4 regions of the Catenulispora sp. GP43 genome follow, and region 3 is predicted to be linked to each of the others. Evidence: riboswitches for the same ligand, from Rfam matches in the RefSeq annotation. Region 3 holds a riboswitch; each other region holds the start of a gene.
The links. A riboswitch is a leader RNA that binds a small molecule or an ion and turns the genes downstream of it on or off. The one in region 3 is predicted to bind cobalamin.
Positions count from the first base shown of each region.

Region 1 (5,496 bases), on a different contig from region 3:
GCCGGAACGCCGAGGCCGGGATCCGCCGGACCAGCCCGAAGTCGTACCAGGGCCACCACGACGCGGTCAGCATGCTGGCCCCGCCGACCCCGGCCCGCCGCCGCGCCACCTCCCACTGCACGATCAGCACCGCGCTGCTCCAACCGCGCTCGGCTAGCAGCTTCCTGATGATCGCGGTCGTGAGGTGGAACGGCACGTTACCGACGATCGTGTGCGGCGCGGCCGGGAAGCGGTACCGCAGGACGTCGGCGCGGACCACGTCCACGTCCGGCCGGCGCTCGAACCGCGCGGCCAGCCGCCGCACCCGCCGCGGATCGATCTCCAGCGCCGTGAGCGGCCGGTCCAGCCGGGACAGCGGGCCGGTCAGGGCGCCGTCGCCGGCGCCGAGCTCGACGATCGGGCCCCGCGTCCGGTCCCGGACCAGCGTGCCGATCGCGGCGATCAGGCCGGGGTCGGCGAGGAAGTTCTGTCCGAGTTCATGGCGTCCGCCGACGAACCCGGACATGGAGGAAGAAGTCTTTTGGTAGTGCACGTGCTGCTCCGCGGCATTCTCGCGTTCGAAGCCGGGCAGCACTCAACGACCGCACCGGCGTGGACTCGGATGCGGCGGGAATCGCGGATCAGGAGATCGGCTACCCGCCGTCAGGCGCGGGTGCGGATGAAGATGGCGTTGAAGCAACACATGATCTCGGAGCCTAGCAAGGACCCCGCCGGATCTTCCTGTCATTTGTCCGGCGGGGCATGTGGCGTCACTCGCCTTCGAGCTCCCCTTCGAGCTCCAGGAACACCTGGCGCAGCCCGTCCAGCGTCTCGGCCTCCGGCTCGGCCCACAGCCCGCGCTCGGCGGCCTCCAGCAGCCGCTCGGAGATCCCCCGCAGCGCCCAGGGGTTCGAGCGCTCCATGAACGCGCGGTTCGTCTCGTCGAACACGTAGGTCTGTGCGAGCTGCTCGTACATCCAGTCGTCGACGACCCCGGCGGTGGCGTCGTAGCCGAACAGATAGTCCACGGTCGCGGCCAGCTCGAAGGCGCCCTTGTACCCGTGGCGCTGCATGGCGGCCACCCACCGCGGGTTCACCACGCGGGCCCGGAACACCCGGTGCGTCTCCTCGGCGAGCGTCCGGGTCCTGACCGCCTCCGGCACCGCCGAGTCGCCGACGTAGGCGGCCGGCGAGGTGCCGGTGAGCGAGCGCACCATCGCAACCATGCCGCCGTGGTACTGGAAGTAGTCGTCGGAGTCGACGATGTCGTGCTCGCGGTTGTCCTGGTTCTTCGCCGCGACCTGGATGCGGCGGAAGGAGCTCTCCATGTCCCCGCGGGCCTCGCGGCCGTCCAGGCCCCGGCCGTAGGCGTAGCCGCCCCAGACCGCGTAGACCTCGGCGAGGTCGGCGTCGGTGCGCCAGTCGCGGGCGTCGATCAGCGGCAGCAGCCCGGCGCCGTAGGCACCCGGCTTGGAGCCGAAGACGCGGGTGGTGGCCCGGCGGCGGTCGCCGTGGACGGCGGTGTCGGCGTCGGCGTGCGCGCGCACGAAGTTGTCCCCGGCGCCCTCGTCGAGCTCGGCGACGGCCTGGACCGCGTCGTCGATGAGCGCGATGACGTGCGGGAATGCGTCACGGAAGAACCCTGAGATGCGCACCGTCACGTCGATGCGCGGACGCCCCAGTTCGCCGACCGGCACCACCTCGAACCCGGTGACCCGCCGCGAGGCCTCGTCCCACACCGGCCGGCAGCCCAGCAGGTGCAGGATCTCGGCGATGTCGTCGCCCTGCGTCCGCATCGCCGAGGTGCCCCAGACGGTGAGCCCGACGGAGCGCGGGTATTCGCCGGTGTCGGCCAGATGGCGCGCGATCAGCGACTCGGCGAGCGCCACGCCGACGTCCCAGGCGTTGCGCGAGGGAATGGCCTTCGGGTCGACGGAGTAGAAGTTGCGGCCGGTCGGCAGAACGCTGACCAGGCCCCGGGTCGGCGCACCGGAGGGGCCGGCGGGGATGTAGCGGCCGTCGAGGGCGCGCAGGATGTTGGCGATCTCGTCGGTGGTGCGGGCCAGGCGGGGGACGAGTTCGGTGGCGGCGAAGTCCAAAACCTTCACAGTGCTCGGATCAGCGACTTCAAGCACTTCGAGGCATACTTCCGCAGCAGCCTCGACCTCCCAGTCGCGCGCCGCCAAGCCCGAGATCAGCTTGGTCGCCAGCTTCTCCAACAGGTCCACGGCATCCGATGCCGACCGGGCCGGCGCCCCGTCGTCGCCGGCCAGCGCGACCAGCGCCTCCGGCACCTTCACCGCCGCCCCCGGCTCGGCCAGCAGCACCTGCTCGTCCAGCCCGACGAACTCCGCCAGCGCCTGCCGCAGCCCGGTGACCGCGCCGTTCACCCCGCCGAAGACCTGCTTGGCCCGCAGGATCGCCAGCACGTCGGCGACCAGTTCCTCGCCCTGCGGCGCGCGCCCCAGGATGTGCAGCCCGTCGCGGATCTGCACGTCCTTGATCTCGCACAGATAGCCGTCCAGGTGCAGCACGAAGTCGTCGAAGTCGTCGTCGGCGGGCTGGTGGTCGACGTCGCCGTGCAGGATCGAGGCGAGGTCGTGGTGCAGCTGCGCGGCGCGGATCAGGGTCCAGATCTGCGCGCGCACCGCCGGGGTCTTGTCCGGGTCCAGGGCCTGCACGGTCGCGTACTCGTCGAGCAGCTGCTCGAGCTTGGCCAGGTCCCCGTAGGTGTCGGCGCGGGCCATCGGCGGCATCAGGTGGTCCACGACGGTGGCGTGCCCGCGCCGCTTGGCCTGCGTCCCCTCCCCGGGGTCGTTCACAATGAACGGGTAGACCAGCGGCAGCTCGCCGAGCACCGCGTCCGGGGCGCAGGACTCCGACAGGCCCAGTCCCTTGCCGGGCAGCCATTCCAGCGTGCCGTGCTTGCCGAGGTGGACGACCGCGTCCGCGCCGAAGCTGTGCTCCAGCCACCGGTAGGCGGCCAGGTAGTGGTGGCTGGGCGGCAGGTCGGGGTCGTGGTAGATGGCGATCGGGTTCTCGCCGAAGCCGCGCGGCGGCTGGATCATCAGCAGGATGTTGTCGAACTGGAGCGAGGCCAGGACGATGTCCTCGCCGTCGACGTACAGCGAGCCGGGCGGCTCGCCCCAGTGCCGGCGGATACCCTCGCGCAGGTCTTCGGGGAGCGTGGCGAACCAGGACTCGTAGTCGCGCAGCGGCACTCGCGCCGGCGCGGCGGCCAGCTGCTCCTCGGTGAGCCACTCGACGTCGTGCCCGCCGGCCGCGATCAGCCGGTGGATGAGCTGGTCGCCGTCGTCGGGGAAGTCGCCGACGGTGTAGCCGGCTTCGCGCAGGGCGTGGAGCAGGCGGACGGCGGAGGCCGGGGTGTCGAGCCCGACGGCGTTGCCGACACGCGAGTGCTTGGTCGGGTAGGAGGACAGGACGAGCGCGAGCTTCTTGTCGCGGTTGGGGATGGCGCGCAGTGCGGCATGGCGATAGGCGATGCCGGCCAGGCGCGCGGCGCGTTCGGCGTCGGCGACGTAGACCGGGATGCCCGCGTCGCCGTTCTCCTTGAAGGAGAAGGGGACGGCGATGAGGCGACCGTCGAACTCCGGGATCGCGACCTGCATCGCGGCGTCCATGGGGGTGAGCGCGGCGTCGGAGTCCTGCCAGGTCTGGCGCGGGGAGGTGAGACAGAGCCCTTGGATGACCGGGACGTCCAGCGCGGCGAGCGCGCCGACGTCCCAGGCGTCCTCGTCGCCGCCTGCGCTGGCATCCGCCGCCGTCGCACCGCCTCCGGCCAGGACCGTGACGACCAGGGTGTCGCAGCGGCCGAGGAGGTCGACCAGGCCCGCGCCCGCGGCGTCCGACAACCCGCGCAGCGAGCCGCAGTAGACGGGAAGAGCGTTGGCACCGCGGTCTTCGAGGGCGTCGGCGAGGGTGTCTACGAAGGCTGTGTTACCCGAGATCTCGTGCGCACGGTAGAAGACGATGCCGACGGTCGGGCGTCCTTCGCGCCGCTCGCGCTCGCCGTGGACACCGAACTCGGGCATGGCCTGCGGCGCCTCGAAGCCCTCGCCGCCGCCGAGCACCGTATCGGTGAGGAAGTTCGCCAGCTGCGCCAGGTTCGCCGGACCGCCGGCGGTGAGGTAGTTGAGGGCGTCGGCCACCACGCCGCCGGGCACCGTCGAGAGCGCCATCAGCTCAGCGTCCGGCTCGGCCTCCCCGCCGAGCACGACGGCCGGCACGCCGGCGGCGGCGACCGCCTCGATCAGCCAGCGCCACGGCCGGTGCCCGCCGAGCAGCCGCAGCACGGCGACGTCGGCCGCACGCAGCAGCGGTGCCAGGGCCTCGGCGTCCAGGCGCGCGGGGTTGGCGGTGACGTAGGGAGCGCCGCAGGCGTGGGCGGCGAGAAGCTCGGTGTCGGCCGTGGACAGCAACAGAACGCGCGCGGGCATGCGACGGCACTTCCTCTCGCGGAGTCCGCGCTCCGCCTCGGGCTGATGGGTACGGACGACAGGCAGTTCCTGGCTCGCGGACCGTGGTCCGCTCACAGTTGCGGGACAGCGCCCGATTCGCACGGGCTTCCTGGACTGTCGTCTTGGTGGACAGTGTGCCAGATCCGACGTCAGCGCAAGCGGCGTGCGCGACGGCCCGGCGCGAACGCGGCGGCCAGACGTGCGGCGGCCGCGGCCGAGGCGAGCCCGACTGTGGCCGACAACACGGCGGCGCGCCGGATGTCGGGCACGCGCGGCGCCCGGCCGGTCCCCATGACCGGCCGGTGTTCGACGACGTCGCCATAGGTGTTGGTCCCGCCGAGGCGCACGCCGAGGGCACCGGCGGCGGAGGCCTCGCAGCGTCCGGCGTTGGGGCTGGGGTGCCGGGCGCCGTCGTTTCGCAGGACCCTGAGCGCCCGGACGGGACTGCCGCCGACCACCGGTGCGGCCGCGACGGTCACGGCGCCGGTGAAGCGGGCGGGGACCCAGTTGAGGACGTCGTCCAGGCGCGCGGAGGCCCACCCGAAGTTGCGGTACTTGGCGTTCCGGTAGCCGACCATCGCGTCCAGCGTGTTCGACGCCCGATACGCCAGCAGCCCCGGAATCCCCGCCACCGCACCCCAGAACAGCGGCGCCACCACCGCGTCGGAGGTGTTCTCGGCGACCGACTCGACCACCGCCCGCGCGATCTGGTCGGCATCGAGCCCGCGCGGATCGCGCCCGCACAGGTGCGGCAGCCGCTCCCGCGCCGCCGCGAGGTCGCCGGCCCGCAGCGACTCACCGATCGCGGACGCCTCGCGGCGCAACGACGTCCCGCCGAGCACGGTCCACGTCGCGGCCGCGGTCAACGCGGCTCCGGCGACCGGCCGCCGCCCGACCCGCTCGGCCGCGACACCCAGCGCAGCGGCGCCCGAAACGAGCACGCCGGCATAGGCGGCGCCGGCAACCCGCGAATCCGCATACGAAACCCGACGCAGCCCCGAGGCCACCCGCCCGAAGCCCGCCACCGGATGCGCTCGCC
Region 1 covers NZ_JBGCCT010000002.1:573,223-578,718, forward strand. Annotated here, with positions in the region: gene erm (23S ribosomal RNA methyltransferase Erm) at 1-505, opposite strand, end outside; gene cobN (cobaltochelatase subunit CobN) at 750-4,436, opposite strand; cobalamin riboswitch at 4,479-4,620, opposite strand; gene ABH926_RS06335 (cobalamin biosynthesis protein) at 4,607-5,496, opposite strand, start outside.
Region 1: linked by a shared signal. The riboswitch ahead of cobN (cobaltochelatase subunit CobN) and the one ahead of ABH926_RS50690 (HoxN/HupN/NixA family nickel/cobalt transporter) in region 3 are both predicted to bind cobalamin.

Region 2 (5,496 bases), on a different contig from region 3:
GCCCTGGTTCCAGCCCCGCAGGGCCAGGCCGAAGGCGGCGGTGGACTTCCCCTTGCCGGGGCCGGTGTGCACGATCGTCAGCGGCCGGTTGCGGCGCTGGCGCGTGGTGAGGCCGTCGTCGGGGACGTGCGTGGGTTGGCCCTGCGGCATCAGGCGGCCCTCCGGTCGGAGCGGGGTCGGTTGCCGTGCACCGCCGCGGTGAGCGCGTCGGCGGCGAGATCGGTGAGGGGCAGGTGGTCGGCGCCCAGATCGGCGGCCAGGCGCCCGGCCAGCCCCAGGCGGACCGGGCCGGCCTCGCAGTCCACGACGACGGCCGTGCCGCCCAGGGCCGCGACAGCCTGGCGGAGGTGGGCCGCGGCGCGGCGGGTGTCGGCGAGGGGGTCCTTCGAGTGCGAGGCCTGGGTGGCGCGGCCGTCGGTGACGACCAGGACCAGGGGCCGCCGGTCCGGGTCGCGCATGCGCTCGACGCGCAGGACGTCCGCGGCCTGGAGCAGACCGGCGGCCAGCGGGGTGCGGCCGCCGGTGGGCAGCGAGGCCAGCCGGGCGGCGCCGGCGTCGACGGACCAGGTGGGCGGCAGCGCGACCTCGGCGGTGCGGCCGCGGAAGGTCACCAGGCCGACCTTGTCACGGCGCTGGTAGGCGTCCAGGAGCAGCGAGAGGATCGCGCCCTTGACGGCGGCCATGCGCTGGCGGGCGGCCATGGACCCGGAGGCATCGACCGCGAACAGGACGAGATTGCCTTCCCGGCCCTCGCGGATCGGCTCGCGGAGGTCCTCGGAGCGCAGACGCAGAGCGCCGTCGCGACGGCCCCGGGCGACCTGCTGGGGCGCGGCGGCGTGGACGGTCGCGATCAGATGGAGGCCGCGCGCGCCGGGGCGGGCGCCGACCGAGCGGCCGCCGGCGGCGCGGGCTCGGGAGCGGCGGCCTTCGGCGCCGGTGCCGACGCCTTCGACCTGGAGCAGGCGGGCTTTGAAGGGCTCAGTGGCAGTGGCGGCGGGCTGCTCGCGCGACGATCCGGACACTTGCTTCTGCTCAGCGGGTGATTCGCCGGTCGAGGCACCGACCGAGGGCTCAGGCTCGGCACCGTTGGACGGGCCGCCGGAAGTATCGCCACCGTTGGAACCGCCGCCGCCGTCAGGACCGCCGCCGCCGTCAGGACCGCCGCCGCCGTCGGGCCCACCGCCGCCGTCGGGCCCACCGGAACCGGGACCGGGATCAGGATCCTCATCCCCGTCGTCCATGGCCTCGTCCAGCCGCTCCTCGTCCAGGCCCGGCGCGTCGAACGGATGCCGCCGCCGGCGGTGCGGCAGCGCCAGCATCGCGGCCTGCCGCACGTCCTCGGCGATCACCACGTCGCGCCCGGCCCAGGCCGCGAGCGCGGTCGCGGCCCGTGCCGTCACCAGGTCCGCGCGCATCCCGTCGACCTCGAACGCCGCACAGATCCGAGTGACTCGCAGCAGTTCGGCCTCCGGGAGCACCACGGAGGGCAGCAGGGCGCGCGCCGCCTCGATGCGTGCGGCCGTCTCCTTGTCCGCCTGCTCCCAGGCCGCTGCGAAGCCCTCGGGGTCGGCCTCGTAGGCCAGGCGGCGGCGGACCACCTCGGCGCGCTCGGCCGGGTCGCGGCTGGCGCGGACTTCGACGGTCAGGCCGAACCGGTCCAGCAGCTGCGGGCGCAGTTCGCCCTCTTCGGGGTTCATGGTGCCGACGAGCAGGAAGCGCGCCGCGTGCCGGACCGAGACGCCTTCGCGCTCGACGTGCGCGACGCCCATCGCGGCGGCGTCCAGGAGCAGGTCCACGAGGTGGTCGTGCAGGAGGTTGACCTCGTCCACGTACAGCAGGCCGCGGTGCGCGGCGGCCAGCAGGCCGGGTTCGTAGGCGGCGACGCCGGAGGCCAGGACCTTCTCCAGGTCCAGGGAGCCCACGAGGCGGTCCTCGGTGGCGCCGACCGGGAGCTCGATCAGGCGCGCCGGGCGGGACCGGGCCGCCGTGGCGCCGGGGAGGTGCGGGCCGTCCGGGCAGGCCGGGTCGGGGGTCGCGGGGTCACACGAGAACCGACAGCTCGGGACCACGGCGATCTGCGGGAGCACGGCGGCCAGGGCGCGCACGATCGTCGACTTGGCAGTGCCCTTCTCCCCGCGCACGAGCACGCCGCCGACGGCCGGGGACACGGCGTTCAGCAGCAGGGCCAGCCGCAGGTCGTCGAGCCCGACGACGGCGGTGAACGGGTACGGCGGCACGCCGGATCAGCTCCTCACGGGTATCCACGCCCGACAGGTCTCCTCACGAGAACACGCCGCGGGGGCGGCGTGCCTGGGGCGGTCGTAGTCTCCTGACTCTCAGATCCGCGCGCCTGCCCGGCCTTCCCAGAACACTGATGTTCCAGTGGCATCTCAAGCGGGAGGCACTCCCTGATCACAGTGGCGGGACCGCTCCGGATTCGCACCGGATTCCTGCCGACCGTCCCGCGTGCAGCATCCCGCAGCGATCACCGGCCGTCAAACCGCGTCCGGACGGCGCCGGGTGGCGCGATGTCCGGATGTATCCCTCAATGGGATGGTGAGCGATCGACAGCGCAGACCCCGTGTCCTGGGTGAATACGAGCTGGACGGCGGGGCGTTCGCCCTGGCGCGGGGTGAGCAACGCGACACGCCCGCCCCCGGGCAGCGGCTGCCGGCGCTCGGCCGGCCCGGGACGCTGTGGCGGGCGGTGCTGCGCCGGATCCGGACGGGCTGAGGAGCCGGCCGGACGGGACTACAGCCGGGACGGGACTACAGCGGAGGCCCGTCGCCGGGGTCCTCCTGGTAGGAGTACCGCTGTTCCCGCCACGGGTCGCCGATGTTGTGGTACCCGCGCTCCTCCCAGAACCCGCGGCGGTCCTCGGTGAGGTACTCGATGCCCCGGACCCACTTGGGCCCTTTCCAGGCGTACCGGTGCGGCAGGATCAGCCGCAGCGGGAAGCCGTGCTCGGGGGTGAGCGGCGCGCCGTCGTGGTGGGTGGCGAACACGACGTCCTCCCGGAGCAGGTCCTCCAGGCGCAGGTTCGAGCTGTAGCCGTACTCGGCCCAGACGGTGACGTGCGTCGCATCCGGGGCCGGCGGCGCCAGGTCCAGGATGGTGCGGCCGGAGACACCGCGCCAGGACGCGTCCAGCATCGTGAACTTGGTGACGCAGTGGAAGTCGGCGACCACCTCGACGGTCGGCAGGGCGCCGAACTCCTCGTGGAACCAGATCGCCTCCTCGCCGTCGGCGGTGGCCCCGGTGACCCGGAAGTCCCAGCTCGCGGGCTTGAAGCGGGGCACCGGGCCGTAGTGCAGCACCGGCCACTCGCCACGCTGCATGCGCTGGCCCGGGGGGAGCCGGCCGTCCGCCGGCGCCGTCCCGGCGTCTGTGTCCACCCCTGATCCCGGCTGCCCCATGGAGACCATCGTCCCAGATGTGGTGCACGGCACGTACCGCGGGGACTTGGCACGCGGGCGATAGGTAGCTTAGGCTCCCCTAAGTCCCATTGATCGCCCCTGGCGACCCCGCTGACAGCCGGAGCCCCGCTTGTACGCCTGCATATGCCACGCGGTCACCACCGCCGAGGTGGACGCCGCCGTCGCGCTCGGTGCCAAGTCCGTCAAGCAGGTCCGCAAGGCCACCGGGGCGGGTTCGGCGTGCGGGACGTGCGTGAAGCGGCTGAGCTGCCTGCTCGCCGCCGCGCGGGTCGCCGACTCGGCGCCGGCGGACGTCATGCCCGAGGCCGAGCGGCTGCCGGAGGCGGCTCCGGCCCCGGTCCCCGCCGCACGCCCGGCGACCCCGGTCTTCCAGCACGCGCCGCACTGCCCGGCCGCGGTGCCCGCCCTGGGCTGATCCCGGACGCTCCCGAGCCGCCCCGGCCTGATCCGGCGTGCCCCGGGGCTCCCCGTTCGGAGCAATCCGCGCACACACCGTTACCCCCGGGGTCGGCCGCTCTGGCAATATCGGACGCCATGCAGGGTGACAAGGACATCATCGCGTTCCTCAACGAGCAGCTCACGGCCGAACTGACGGCGATCAACCAGTACTGGCTGCACTACAAACTGCAGGAAGACCGCGGCTGGAAGAAGCTCGCCGAGTACACCCGCAGCGAGTCCATCGACGAGATGAAGCACGCGGACAAGCTCGCCGAGCGCATCATCTTCCTGGACGGGCTGCCCAACTTCCAGAAACTGTTCCCGCTGGAGATCGGCCACAGCGTCACCGAGATGTTCCAGGCCGACATGAAGGTCGAGGTCGCGGCGGTCGAGCGGCTGCGCAACGGGATCAAGCTGATGCGCGAGCGCGGGGACGTCACGTCGGCGAACCTCTTCGAGGAGATCCTGGCCGACGAGGAACACCACATCGACTACCTGGAGACCCAGCTGGACCTGATCGGCCAGCTCGGGGAGCCGCTGTACATCGCGCAGCTGGTGGAGCAGCCGGACTCCTGAGTCCCGGTCTTCGGGCCCGGACCGTTCGGCCCGGACCGTTGCCCCGTTCGGGACGCCCCTGAGGGCATCCCTGAGACCGCCCCCGGGAACATCCCGGGCAGCACCCTGATGCGCCGTCACCGAGCGGCGTGTGACCATGGCTGGCATGGTCCGACCGTCCTCCCCGCGCCCGGCCGCCGTCGGTCCGCTGCTGGTGGCCGTCGGCGTCGTGGTGGTGACGGCGCTCGACGGCCCCAGCCCCGCCGACCAGATCCGGGCCCTGGTACCGCTGGCGGCGGTGCTGCTCGGCATGGGGCTGCTGCTGCGCGACCTGGCCGCCGAGCGGCGGGGGGCCTGGCTCGACGCCTCGGACCGGCACCGCCGCCCGGTCGACGCCCGTACCGCGGTCGGCGCCCTGGTCATCGGTGGCGCGCTGGTGCGGCTGCTGAGCAACGGAGCGTCCCTGACGGCGGAGACCAGCGCGGTCATCGCGGCGCTCATCCTCTTCTGCGGCGGGGTGCTGATCGCCCTGCCGTATCTGCTGCGGGTACTGCGGGATCTGGACGCCGAGCGTGCCGAACGCGTCCGCGCGCAGCAGTTCGCCGAGGTCGCGGCGCACATGCACGACTCGGTCCTGCACACGCTGACCCTGATCCAGCGTGCTGATCCCGGCGAGGTCGCCGGGCTCGCGCGGGCCCAGGAACGGGAGCTGCGGGCCTGGCTGTACGACCGCAGGGGCCGGGCCCTGGACGCGGAGGCGCCGGAGACGTTCGCCGCGGCGCTGCGGTCGGCGGCGGCCGAGGTGGAGGACCGGCACGGGGCGCGGATCGACGTGGTCGCGGTCGGCGACACCGAGCTCGGGGACGGACTGGCCGCCTGCGTCGCGGCCGCCCGCGAGGCGCTGGTCAACGCGGCCAAATACGCCGGCGGCGCACCGATCTCGGTGTTCGCGGAGGTCGAGGCCGAGGCGGCCGGGGGCCGGCGGATCGAGGTGTTCGTCCGCGACCGCGGGCCCGGGTTCGACCTCGGCGCGGTCGGCGCGGACCGGATGGGGATCAGGGAGTCG
Region 2 covers NZ_JBGCCT010000002.1:486,143-491,638, forward strand. Annotated here, with positions in the region: gene cobO (cob(I)yrinic acid a,c-diamide adenosyltransferase) at 1-150, opposite strand, end outside; gene ABH926_RS05870 (putative cobaltochelatase) at 150-2,237, opposite strand; cobalamin riboswitch at 2,325-2,451, opposite strand; gene ABH926_RS05875 (hypothetical protein) at 2,554-2,733, shown strand; gene ABH926_RS05880 (sulfite oxidase-like oxidoreductase) at 2,769-3,416, opposite strand; gene ABH926_RS05885 (bacterioferritin-associated ferredoxin) at 3,547-3,852, shown strand; gene bfr (bacterioferritin) at 3,972-4,451, shown strand; gene ABH926_RS05895 (sensor histidine kinase) at 4,597-5,496, shown strand, end outside.
Region 2: linked by a shared signal. The riboswitch ahead of ABH926_RS05870 (putative cobaltochelatase) and the one ahead of ABH926_RS50690 (HoxN/HupN/NixA family nickel/cobalt transporter) in region 3 are both predicted to bind cobalamin.

Region 3 (5,496 bases):
CAGTTGTCGATGGTCAGCGGGTAGGCGGTCCTGGCCGGCGGCGTCCGTGTGACGGACGTGTCGCCGGCAGCCGGACTCGGCGGACTGCTCCCGCACGCCGCGGTGAGTGATGCCAATGCCACGCTGGCGACCACCGCCGTGACCGCCCGCCCCGGGGCTCTCGTGCTGTATTCCACGAAAGGAGTAGTCGGGGCGGGCGGTGGTTCAGTTCCCGAGCGAGGCGATCAGCGTGCTGCGGGCCCGGGAGACGCGCGAGCGGACGGTGCCGATCGGCGCCCCGATCACCGTAGCGGCCTCCTCGTAGGGCAGACCGACCACCGCGGTCAGCACGAACGCCGTCCGGCGTTCCTCGGGCAGCGCGGCCAGCAACTCGGCCAGCACCACGCCTTCGTCGAAGCCGGGCAGGCCGTCGGGCTGCGCCCGTTCGGCCGCGCCCTGCCAGTCGTCGGTGTCCGCCACCCGTGGCCGGGCCGAGACCCAGCGGATGCGGTCGACGACCGTGCGCCGGGCGATCGAGCGCACCCAGGTCTGGGCCGAGGACCGGCCCTGGAAGGCCGGCAGGGCGCGCAGGACCCGCAGGTACGTGTCCTGGGTGAGGTCGTCGGCGTCCTGAGGGCTCCCGCTCAGGCGCGCGACGTATCTGCGCACGTCGAGCGTGGTCGCCTGGATGAAGCGCTCGACGGCGTCGGGATCGCCGTCGCGCGCGGCCAGGGCCAGGGAGTCGACATCGGCTCGATCGACGGGGTGTTGCAGGGCAGGGGTCATCGCCATGTGTCCTTGCTGGGAGAAACGAGACACGGCGAGCGCGGGGATCGCGCCGCCGGACAGGGCCGTCTAAGCGACGGCGGTCCCGGCCGGCGGCCCCCGAGAGGTGATGGCGTGGACGAGCAGGAGCTGGCGCAGCGGCGTCGAAGTCCGGGCCGCCACCGCGGTGGTGCGGGGCCGTGGCACGGGAACGACCGGCCGGAACAGCAATGCCAGCGGCGTGAGCAGGAAGGACGCGGCCGCGGCCGGCAGCCGGAAGACGGCCTGCTCGCCGGCCGCCAGCCAGACGCCCACCACGACGGCCGCCGCGAGGTGGGCGGCCAGCATTCCCCAGCTGTCGGAGCCGAGGAACGGCGGGCCCGAGTGCATGCCGCTCATGCCGCTCATGCCGCTCGCGCTGCTCATGCCGCTCGCGCTGCTCATGCCGCTCGCACTGCCCATCGACATGCCCGGCACGCCGGCCATCCCGGGCATGTTCATCCCGGAGGCGTTCATCCCGGACATGGCCGAAGCGTCGAGCGGCCCCGTCGTCAGAGCCTGGCTGGCCTCGAACCAGAAGTGCAGAAGAGCCTGCGCGCCGATCGTCAAGGTGATGACATGAATCGTGCCGCGCTGTTTGCCGGACAGCAGCCAGGCGAGGCCGAAGGTGACCTCGGCGGCCCCGGCCAGTGCCCACCACGGGACAGCCCGCCCGGACATCGACAAGTGCGCGGCCGTGGCCAGCAGCGTGCACACGGCCGCGAACATCGCGGACCGCGCGGCGCGCAGTCCCCCGTCGACACTCATGGCTGTGACATCGTCGCATCCGCCCGCCGGGCGGGTGACGGCAGGCGCCGGCTACGGCTCCTGGCCGGTGACGTCCCACCGGTGTTCGACGCGCGCGATCTTCCAGTAGGCGATCGCGGCCGCCCAGACGGCGATGAACGCGCCGACGATGATGAACCCGACATTGTTCAGATTCAGGTTCGCGATCCAGTCGGTGACCGGGTTGACGACGCCGAACTGGTCGTGGACCACGCCGACGAGCTCGATGCTGCCGATGATCAGGGCGACGGCCACGGACAGCCCGGTGATGGTGAGGTTGTAGTAGACCTTGCGGATCGGGTTGGAGAAGGCCCAGTGGTAGGCGAAGTTCATGAAGGTGCCGTCGAGCGTGTCGAACAGGGTCATGCCCGCGGTGAACAGCAGCGGCAGGCACAGGATCGCGTACCAGGGCAGGCCGGCCGCGGCGCTGGAGCCGGCCAGGGCCAGCAGCAGCACCTCGGTGGCGGTGTCGAAGCCGACGCCGAACAGCAGCCCGACCGGGTACATCTGGCCGGGGCGGGTGATGGACTTGGTGAGCCGGCCCAGGATCCGGTTCATGAAGCCGCGCTTGTCCAGCTGCGCGGTCAGGGCGGCCTCGTCGTACACGCCGCGCCGCATCGCCTTGTACACCTTGTAGATGCCGATCAGCGCGACCAGGTTCAGGATGCCGATCAGGTACAGGAAGGTGCCCGAAGCGGTCGTGGACACCACGCCGAGCGACTGGCGCGTGCTGGACTTGTCGTCGGTCAGGCTGGCGGCCTGGCGCGCGCCGGCGGCGATCCCGGCGGCCAGCACGACGACGATCGTCGAGTGCCCGAGCGCGAACCAGAATCCGACGGACACCGGCCGCTTGCCGTCGGCCATCAGCTTGCGCGTGGTGTTGTCGATCGCGGCTATGTGGTCGGCGTCGAACGCGTGGCGCATGCCGAGCGTGTAGGCGGTGACGCCGAGGCCGAAGCCGAAGACCTGCTTGCCGACGGTGTAGTGATGCGGGGCGACCAGGCCGGCGAGGATCCCGAACGCCGCGACGTGCATCGCCACGATCACCGCCAGCAGGCCGCCGAAGCGCAGCCAGTCGGTACGGAGCCAGCGCAGCGGCGCCGAGGACGGATTCCGGACAGGTCGGACGGGATCGTTCGCAGGCACGCTCACGCGGCTCGCCTCCAGCACCTCGTGGATGGTCGATGTTCGGTGCCGTGGCCGGTCTCCTGGCTGACGGGTCGACGCCCCGGCTCCGCCTTCCCAGACGCCTGACGCGTCCAGTGGCCGCCGCCGCGCCGTACTTCGCGCGGCGGCATGGAACCGGTGCATTCCCGATCACAGTGGCGAGGGCCGCTCCGGTTTTCCACCGGTCTTCCCGAGCACCACGGCATGGTCACCGTAGCGAGCGGTCCGGAACCCGGCAAGGTGGGCCCCGGCTATGCGTAGACCATCAGTCTGCGGGATCCAGCCCGAGGCGCTGAAGTGCCGAGCGATGAATCAGGATCCGGCACTCATGGGTCCAGCGACCGTCAGGGCCCTTGCCGCACAGATGATGCCGACTCTTGCGGGAACCAGCCGGGATTCGCGGACGACTATCATCGTGTGAGCATCGATGACGTGCCGGACGGTCCGGCGGCACATCCCGGATCAGCACATCCCGGATCAGCACATTCCGGAGCGGCGGATCCCCGACGCGGCTTCGGTACCAGTAGCCTGAGTTCCCGTCTCGGCGGGTTCGGCCGCGTGCTGGCGTTCGTCGCGTTGTCGGCGGCACTGTACGCCGGCGCGTTCGGCGCCGGGCGCCTGGCCGGACCGGTGGCACCCGATCTCGTTCCCGGCGCGCCGGGCGGGCAGAGCCCCACTCCGGGGATGCCGGGGATGGGCGCGTTGGGTGGCGGCCGGTGAGCGCCGGGCCGGACACGGTGCCGGCAGCGTCCACGCCGCCTGCGGCGGTCACCGATCTCGTGATCGGCGGGATGACCTGCGCCGCGTGCGTCGGGCGGGTGGAGCGACGACTGGCCCGCATCGAGGGCGTCTCGGCCGGCGTCAACCTGGCGACCGGCCGGGCCCGGATCCTGCATCCGCCGCGGGTTCCGGTCCGGGACCTGATCGCCGCGGTCGAGCAGGCCGGATACACCGCACTCGCGGTCCGCGACGACGCCGCTTCTTCCGGGATGGCCGAGACGGCCGAGACGGCCGAGTCGCCGGCCGACCGGCAGCGCCTGCTCGGCGTGGCCGCGATGGCCGTGCCGGTCATCGCGCTGTCCATGATCCCGGCGGTCCAGTTCCGCGACTGGCAGTGGTTCTGCTTCCTGCTGGCCGCCCCGGTGGCGACCTGGGGCGCCTGGCCCTTCCATCGCCGTGCCCTGATCAACCTGCGGCACGGCGCCGCGACCATGGACACGTTGGTGAGCATCGGCGTTCTCGCTTCCTTCGGCTGGTCGGTCTACGCGCTGTTCTTCGGCACCGCGGGCTTGCCCGGAATGCGGATGGGCTTCTCGTTCAGCGTCGGCGGCGACGGCGCCGGGCACATGTATCTGGAGGCTGCGGTCGGCGTGCCGCTGTTCGTCCTCTGCGGACGTCACCTGGAGAGCCGTGCCCGACGCCAGACCGGCTCGGCCCTGCGGTCTCTGGCTGAGCTGAGCGTCAAAGAGGTCTGCGTCCGCGACGCTGCCGGCGGCGAACAGCTGATTCCGCTGGAGCAGCTCCTGCCGGGCCGGGAGTTCGTGGTGCGTCCCGGCGAGAGGGTCGCCACCGACGGTGTCGTGGTGGAGGGTGCGTCGGCGATCGACCTGAGCATGCTGACCGGAGAGAGCGTGCCGGTCGAGGCGGGCCCGGGGGAGCGCGTCGCCGGCGGCACCCTGAACGTCGGGGGCACACTGGTGGTCCGGGCCACCGCGGTCGGCGCCGACACTCAGCTGGCCCGGATCGCGGCCCTGGTCCAGGACGCCCAGACCGGCAAGGCGCGCGCGCAGCGGTTGGCCGACACAGTGGCCGCGGTGTTCGTGCCGGCGGTGCTGGCCATCGCCGTGACCGTCCTGGGCTTCTGGCAGGGCGCCGGAGTCCGGCCCGAAGTCGCGATCACCGCGGCGGTCGCGGTCCTGGTCGTGGCGTGCCCCTGTGCACTCGGCCTGGCCACCCCGACCGCGTTGCTGGCCGCCACCGGACGCGGCGCGCAACTGGGCATCTTGGTCAAGGGCCCCGAGGTGCTGGAACGGCTGCGCCACCTGGACGCGGTCGTCCTGGACAAGACCGGCACGCTGACGGAAGGCCGCACGGCGCTGATCGCCGTCACACCGGCCCCGGGACACGACGGCGACCGGGTGTTGCGGCTGGCAGCGGCTGTCGAGCAGCGCTCCGAGCACCCCCTCGGCCGAGCCGTCGTCTCCGCCGCCCACCGTGCCGACGGCTCCGCACTGCCCGCCGTCGCGGACTTCTGGTCGCGACCGGGCGTCGGAGTCGGGGCGATGGTCGAGGGCTGCGATGTCCGCGCGGTCCGCCCGAACGATGCTCGGGAACTACCCGAAGCACTCCGCACGGCGCTGGCCGCCGCGGAAGCGAACGGCCACACCCCGGTCCTGGTCGAAGTGGACGGCGCGCCGGCGGCGATCCTCACCATCGGCGACACCTTGCGTCCCGATGCCTACCGCACAGTGCGCCGGCTCCGAGGACTGGGTCTGGAGCCGATCCTGGCCACCGGCGACAGCGCCGGCGCGGCGACCGCCGTGGCGCGCGAGCTGGGCATCACGGCGGTGCACCACTGCGCCTCACCGGAACGCAAGGCCGAGATCGTCGCCGAGCTGCGCGCCGCCGGCCGCGTCGTGGCCGTGGTCGGCGACGGCGTCAACGACACCGTCGCCCTGGCCGCGGCCGACCTCGGGGTCGCGATGGGAGGCGGTACCGACGCCGCGATCGGCGCCGCCGGCCTGACGCTGGTGCGCGCCG
Region 3 covers NZ_JBGCCT010000049.1:35,167-40,662, reverse strand. Annotated here, with positions in the region: gene ABH926_RS50705 (ABC transporter substrate-binding protein) at 1-176, opposite strand, end outside; gene ABH926_RS50700 (sigma-70 family RNA polymerase sigma factor) at 205-771, opposite strand; gene ABH926_RS50695 (hypothetical protein) at 835-1,551, opposite strand; gene ABH926_RS50690 (HoxN/HupN/NixA family nickel/cobalt transporter) at 1,603-2,721, opposite strand; cobalamin riboswitch at 2,750-2,953, opposite strand; gene ABH926_RS50685 (hypothetical protein) at 3,154-3,456, shown strand; gene ABH926_RS50680 (heavy metal translocating P-type ATPase) at 3,528-5,496, shown strand, end outside.

Region 4 (5,496 bases), on a different contig from region 3:
GCCCGCTGCTGTCCACCGACGGCCGGGTGCTCGGCGTGGTGTTCGCCAAGTCGCTGGAGGACAAGAACACCGGGTACGCGCTGACCGCGCAGGAGGTCTCCTCCGACGCGTCCGCCGGCGCCGCCACCGACGTTCCGGTGAACACGCAGGCCTGCGCGATCTGAGGCGCCGGGCCGGCGACCCGGTTTTTCAGCCCTCTGCCGCACTGACCTCCGTCGTGCCCTCCTGATACGTTCATGCCACTGTCGGCGAAGCACAACCAGGGGGCGGATCGGCCATGCTCGGGCACTCACACGCGACCAGCGGCGGACTGGCCTGGGCGGCGGCCGCCTCGGCGCTGCCGATGAGCGTCCTGGCCTATCCGGCCATGCATGGCTCCACCGCGCACATCCAGGTCAAGGACCTGATCTTCGGGACCTTCATCACGGCCGGAGCGGCGCTGCTGCCGGACATCGACCACCCGAACGGCACCATCGCGCACGCGATCGGGCCGATCACCCACAACCTGTGCAGGGCGATCGAGAAGATCAGCGGCGGGCACCGGCACGCCACGCACTCGTTCGCCTTCGTCGCCGCCGTCACCTACGGCACCTGGGCCGGCGAGAAGTACCTCGGGCGCTACTTCACCCTCGGCCTGGTGTTCTTCATGCTGGCGCTGGCCGCCCGGGCGCTGAACCTGTGCCCGCCGGGAGAAGGGCTTCACGCCTACGGGCCCTGTATCCTGCTGGCCGGCGGCGGCACGGTCCTGATGGACCGCTGGATCGCCAGCGCGCCGAGCTGGCTGCCGTTCGCCATAGGCCTCGGGGCGCTGACCCATCTGGCGGGTGACTGTCTCACCGACCACGGCTGCCGGCTGTTCTGGCCGTTCACGCTGCGCACCGGGATACCGCTGATCCAGCGCACCGGCAACAAGATGGAGACCTGGTTCCTGGCGCCGGCGATGGCCGTGGGGTGCGCGGTGCTGCTCTACATAAAGACTTCTGGGAAGTCGTAGTCGGCTAGCTCTTCAGCCAGTCGATCAGCTCGCCGTTGAAGCGCATCGGCGCCTCCTCCTGCGGGAAGTGGCCGATGCCCTCCAGCAGCCGCCAGCGGTACGCGGCGGTCACGTAGCGGCCCGAGCCGCGCGCGATGTGCGGCAGCAGGGCGTTGTCGAGCTCGCCCTGCAGGTGCAGAACCGGCACCTTGACCTCGGTGCGCATGCGCTGCGCGTACCGCATGCCGTCGGGGCGGACCAGGGACCTGATGAGCCAGCGGTAGTACTCCAGCGAGGAGTGCGCGGCGCCGGGGACGAGCATCGCCTCGCGGTAGCGCTGCGCGACGTCCAGCTCCGGCCAGCCGGTCGCGCCCCATTCCGCGAGCAGCTGCTCGACCAGCATGGCCGCGTCGCGGGTCAGTGCCTTCTCCGGGGCCCACGGCCGCTGGGCGGACCACATGTAGCGGGCCGCCGAGATCTGCCTGGGATCGGTCAGCAGGCCCTGGCGGAGCCGGCGCGGATGGGCCGAACCGGTGACGGCCAGGCGGTTCACCGCGGCCGGGCGGAAGACCGCCGCGGTCCAGCCCAGGAAGGCGCCCCAGTCGTGGCCGACCAGGGTGGCGTTGGACTGGCCGAGGGCGCGGATGACGCCGGTGACGTCCATCGTCAGGGTCAGCGGGTCGTAGCCGCGCGGGGTCTTGTCGCTGCCGCCGTAGCCGCGCAGGTCCATGGCCACCGCGCGGAAACCGGCGTCGGCCACCGCCGGGAGCTGGTGGCGCCAGGACCACCAGAACTCCGGGAAGCCGTGCAGGAACAGCACCAGCGGGCCCTCCCCCATCTCGGCGACGTGGAAGCGGGCGCCGTTCGCGGTGATGTCGCGGTGCGTCCACGGGCCGGCCAGGCGGATCGGATCGGAATCCTGCATGGGATCAGCCTGCCATGGGGAGCAGGCCGAAGGGGGCCGCGTTCACGCTCCGTGAGGCGTCGCGCGACCCGCCGCCGGGTGAATATCTGCTCGCTGTCGGGACGAAGCGGTGTTAGCCATGGACTATGAGCTCCAACGGCGCCTACCATCCGATCCGTCCCATCACGGACGACGAGGTCCAGGCCTACACCGCGCACCTCGACCTCGCCTTCCACGAGAACCCGCCGCAGGAGGCGCACGACCTCGCGATGCGGCTGCTGGGCGGCCGCGCGATCGCCGGGTTCGACGGCGCCGAGCTGGTCGGCACCGGCGGCGACCACGTCTTCGAGCTCACGGTGCCCGGCGGGGTCACGGTGCGGGCGGCCGGCGTCTCCTACATCACCGTCAAGGCCACACACCGCCGGCGCGGAATCCTCACCTCGATGATGCGCTACCAGCTCGACGGCCTGCACGAGCGCGGCGAGGCGCCGGTGGCGATCCTGGAGGCCTCCGAGCCCGCGATCTACGGCCGGTTCGGCTACGGACTGGGCTCCCAGCAGTTCGAACTGACCATCCCGCGCGGCGACAACGGCTTGTCGCGGGTGCCGGGCGGCGACAAGTTCCAGCTGCGGATGGCCGATCCGCTCCAGGCCTACGAGCGCTGCCAGGAGGTCTTCGAGGCGAACCGGCTCGGCCGGCCGGGGATGCTGCCGCGGGCCGGCGACGCCTGGCACGACTCGGCGCTGGCCGACCACGACTTCGCCCGCGACGGCGCGGGCCCGCTGCGCTGCGTGGTCGCCGAGGACGCGGCCGGCCGGGCGGTCGGGTTCGCGCGCTACCGGATCAAGGAGGACTGGGACAACCCCGCGCGCCCGGACTGCAAGGTGCGGGCCAAGGAGGTCTACGGCCGCGACCTGGCGTCCTACGTCGCGATCTGGCGCTTCCTGCTCGACATCGACCTGACCAGCGAGATCCACGCCGAGGTGCCGACCGACGACCCGCTGCTGTTCCTGCTCGCCGATCCCCGGCAGGCGGTGCCGCGGGTGCAGGACGAGCTGTACGTGCGGATCGTCGACGTGGACCGGGCCCTGGCGGCGCGGCGGTACGCGGCGCCGGTCGACGTGGTGTTCGAGATCTCGGACACCTTCTGCGCGTGGAACACCGGACGCTGGCGGTTGCGCGGCGATGCCGAGGGGGCGGTCTGCGAGCGGACCACGGATCCGGCGGATCTGGTGCTGGGGCCGCGCGAGCTCGGGACCGCCTACCTCGGCGGTTTCTCGCTGGCCGCGCTGGGCCGGGCCGGGCGGGTCGAGGAGCTGCGGCCGGGGGCGCTGGCCGAGGCGTCGCGGGCCTTTGTGAGCGATGTCGCGCCCTGGGTGCCCTTCGGATTCTGACCTTGGTCTCATAATCTGGGCGCCATGAACGAGGTAACCGAGAAGGATTACAAAGGCGTACTCCTGCGGCGGCACCCCGCGTCCGGCAACGGCGTGGTCGCGGAGATCGTGCTGAACCGCGCGTCGGCGATGAACGCGATCTCGACCGCGATGGCCGCGGCGATCCGGGACGTCGCGCCGGAGCTGGCCGAGGACCCGGCGGTGCGCGCCGTGGTGGTGTCGTCGGCGCCGCCCGCGGCCGAGGGGAAGAACCACGCGTTCTGCGTCGGCGTGGACCTCAAGGAGCGCAACCAGATGAGCGACGCCGAGCTGGTCGCCACCCGGCCGGCGTTCCGGCGGACCTGGGGCGCGTTCGGCTCGCTGCCGATGCCGGTCGTGGCTGCGGTCTCCGGCTACGCCCTGGGCGGCGGCTGCGAGCTGGCGCTGGCCTGCGACCTGATCGTGGCCGACGACGGCGCGGTGTTCGGGCTGCCCGAGGTGTCCGTCGGCGTCATCCCCGGCGGCGGCGGCACGCAGACGCTGGTGCGGCGCGTGGGCATGAACCGCGCCGCCGACCTGATCTTCACCGCGCGGCGCATCGACGCCGACGAGGCCGACCGGTTCGGGATGGTGGACCGGCGGGTGCCGGGGAGCTCGACGGCGCGCGCGGCGGCGCTGGAGCTGGCGCAGCAGATCGCGAAGAACTCGCCGATCGGGGTGCGCAACGCCAAGCACGCGCTGAAGGTCGGCGCGGACCTGCCGCTGGCCGCCGGGCTGGACGTGGAGGACGGGGCGTGGCGGGCCACGGCGTTCTCGGCGGACCGGGCCGAGGGTGTGCGGGCGTTCGTGGAGAAGCGGTCGCCGGTCTGGCCGTGAGTGGTGCGGGGTTCTTGAAGCAGCGCGGGGCTTTTGAAGTAGCGCAGGCTTCTTGAAGTAGTGCAGATCACCAGCCGTCGCCCCATTTGCCGTTAGGCGAGTGCGTCCGCGCTTGCTAGCGTCTTGGGCGACGGCGGTGTGCGCCGTCCACATCGAGTGCAGCGAAGCCGGTGGGAATCCGGCGCTGTCCCGCAACTGTGAGCTCTCCGTTCGGAGGGCGAGCCAGGTCGCCTCACGCGATGTGCCAAGGTTCGGCCCTCGCGGTTCGGGGCGGTCCGGCTGTGTGCGCGGCACGCCTGCCTGGGTCGGCGCGCGCGGCGGGGACCGCGGATCAGCCGGAGGAGCTGACCTCGTGCATTCTCGTCTGCACAATTCGACGCGGCGCGTGGCCGTCGGCCTCGTCGCGGCCTCGGCGCTGCTGGCCGCCGGGTGTTCGTCGTCGAAGTCGGCGTCGGCCCCGGCCGGCTCGGGCACCGCGTCCACCACGACCGCCGCCTCGTCCGCGGCCGCCTTCCCGGCCACGATCACCGCCAAGAACGGCGCGGTGAAGTTGGCGGCCGAGCCGAAGAAGATCGTGTCGCTGTCGCCCTCGGCCACCGAGGACCTGTTCGCGATCGGCGCGGGCTCGCAGGTCACCGCGGTCGATGACCAGTCGGACTATCCCGCGAGCGCCCCGAAGAGCGCGCTGTCCGGCTACAAGCCGAACGCCGAGGCGATAGCGAAGTACAACCCGGATCTGGTGGTCGTCGCCGACGACAGCTCGCAGATCGTGGAGCAGCTCGGCAAGCTGAACGTCCCGGTCCTGTGGTTCGACGCCCCGAACACCCTGGACGACGCCTACAGCCAGATCACCGAGCTCGGCGCCGCCACCGGCCACACCACCGCCGCGACCACCGAGGTCGCCACGATGAAGCAGCAGATCACGGCGGCGATCGCGGCCACGAAGAAGCCGGCCACACCTCTTAAGTACTACTACGAGGTCGGCACCCCCGGGAACTACAGCGCCACCTCGAAGACCTTCATCGGCTCGATCTTCGCCCAGTTCGGCCTGACCGACATCGCCGACCCGGCCGACAAGACGGGCGGCGGCTACCCGCAGCTCTCCGACGAGTACCTGGTGACCGCGGCCCCCGACCTGATCTTCCTGGCCGACACCAAGTGCTGCCAGCAGACCTCGGCCACCGTCGCCGCCCGCCCCGGCTGGTCGGCGATCCCGGCGGTGAAGAACGCGGCGAAGGGCACGGTCGTCGGCATGGACGACGACATCGCCTCCCGCTGGGGTCCGCGCCTGGTGGATCTGGTGCAGCAGATCTCGAAGGCCGTGAACCAGGCCCAGGGCTGAGCCACGGCGATGCGGCGGCAGGGAGCGG
Region 4 covers NZ_JBGCCT010000003.1:474,930-480,425, forward strand. Annotated here, with positions in the region: gene ABH926_RS09490 (MarP family serine protease) at 1-164, shown strand, start outside; gene ABH926_RS09495 (metal-dependent hydrolase) at 278-994, shown strand; gene ABH926_RS09500 (alpha/beta fold hydrolase) at 999-1,898, opposite strand; gene ABH926_RS09505 (GNAT family N-acetyltransferase) at 2,024-3,271, shown strand; gene ABH926_RS09510 (enoyl-CoA hydratase/isomerase family protein) at 3,296-4,126, shown strand; cobalamin riboswitch at 4,244-4,373, shown strand; gene ABH926_RS09515 (ABC transporter substrate-binding protein) at 4,479-5,468, shown strand; gene ABH926_RS09520 (FecCD family ABC transporter permease) at 5,478-5,496, shown strand, end outside.
Region 4: linked by a shared signal. The riboswitch ahead of ABH926_RS09515 (ABC transporter substrate-binding protein) and the one ahead of ABH926_RS50690 (HoxN/HupN/NixA family nickel/cobalt transporter) in region 3 are both predicted to bind cobalamin.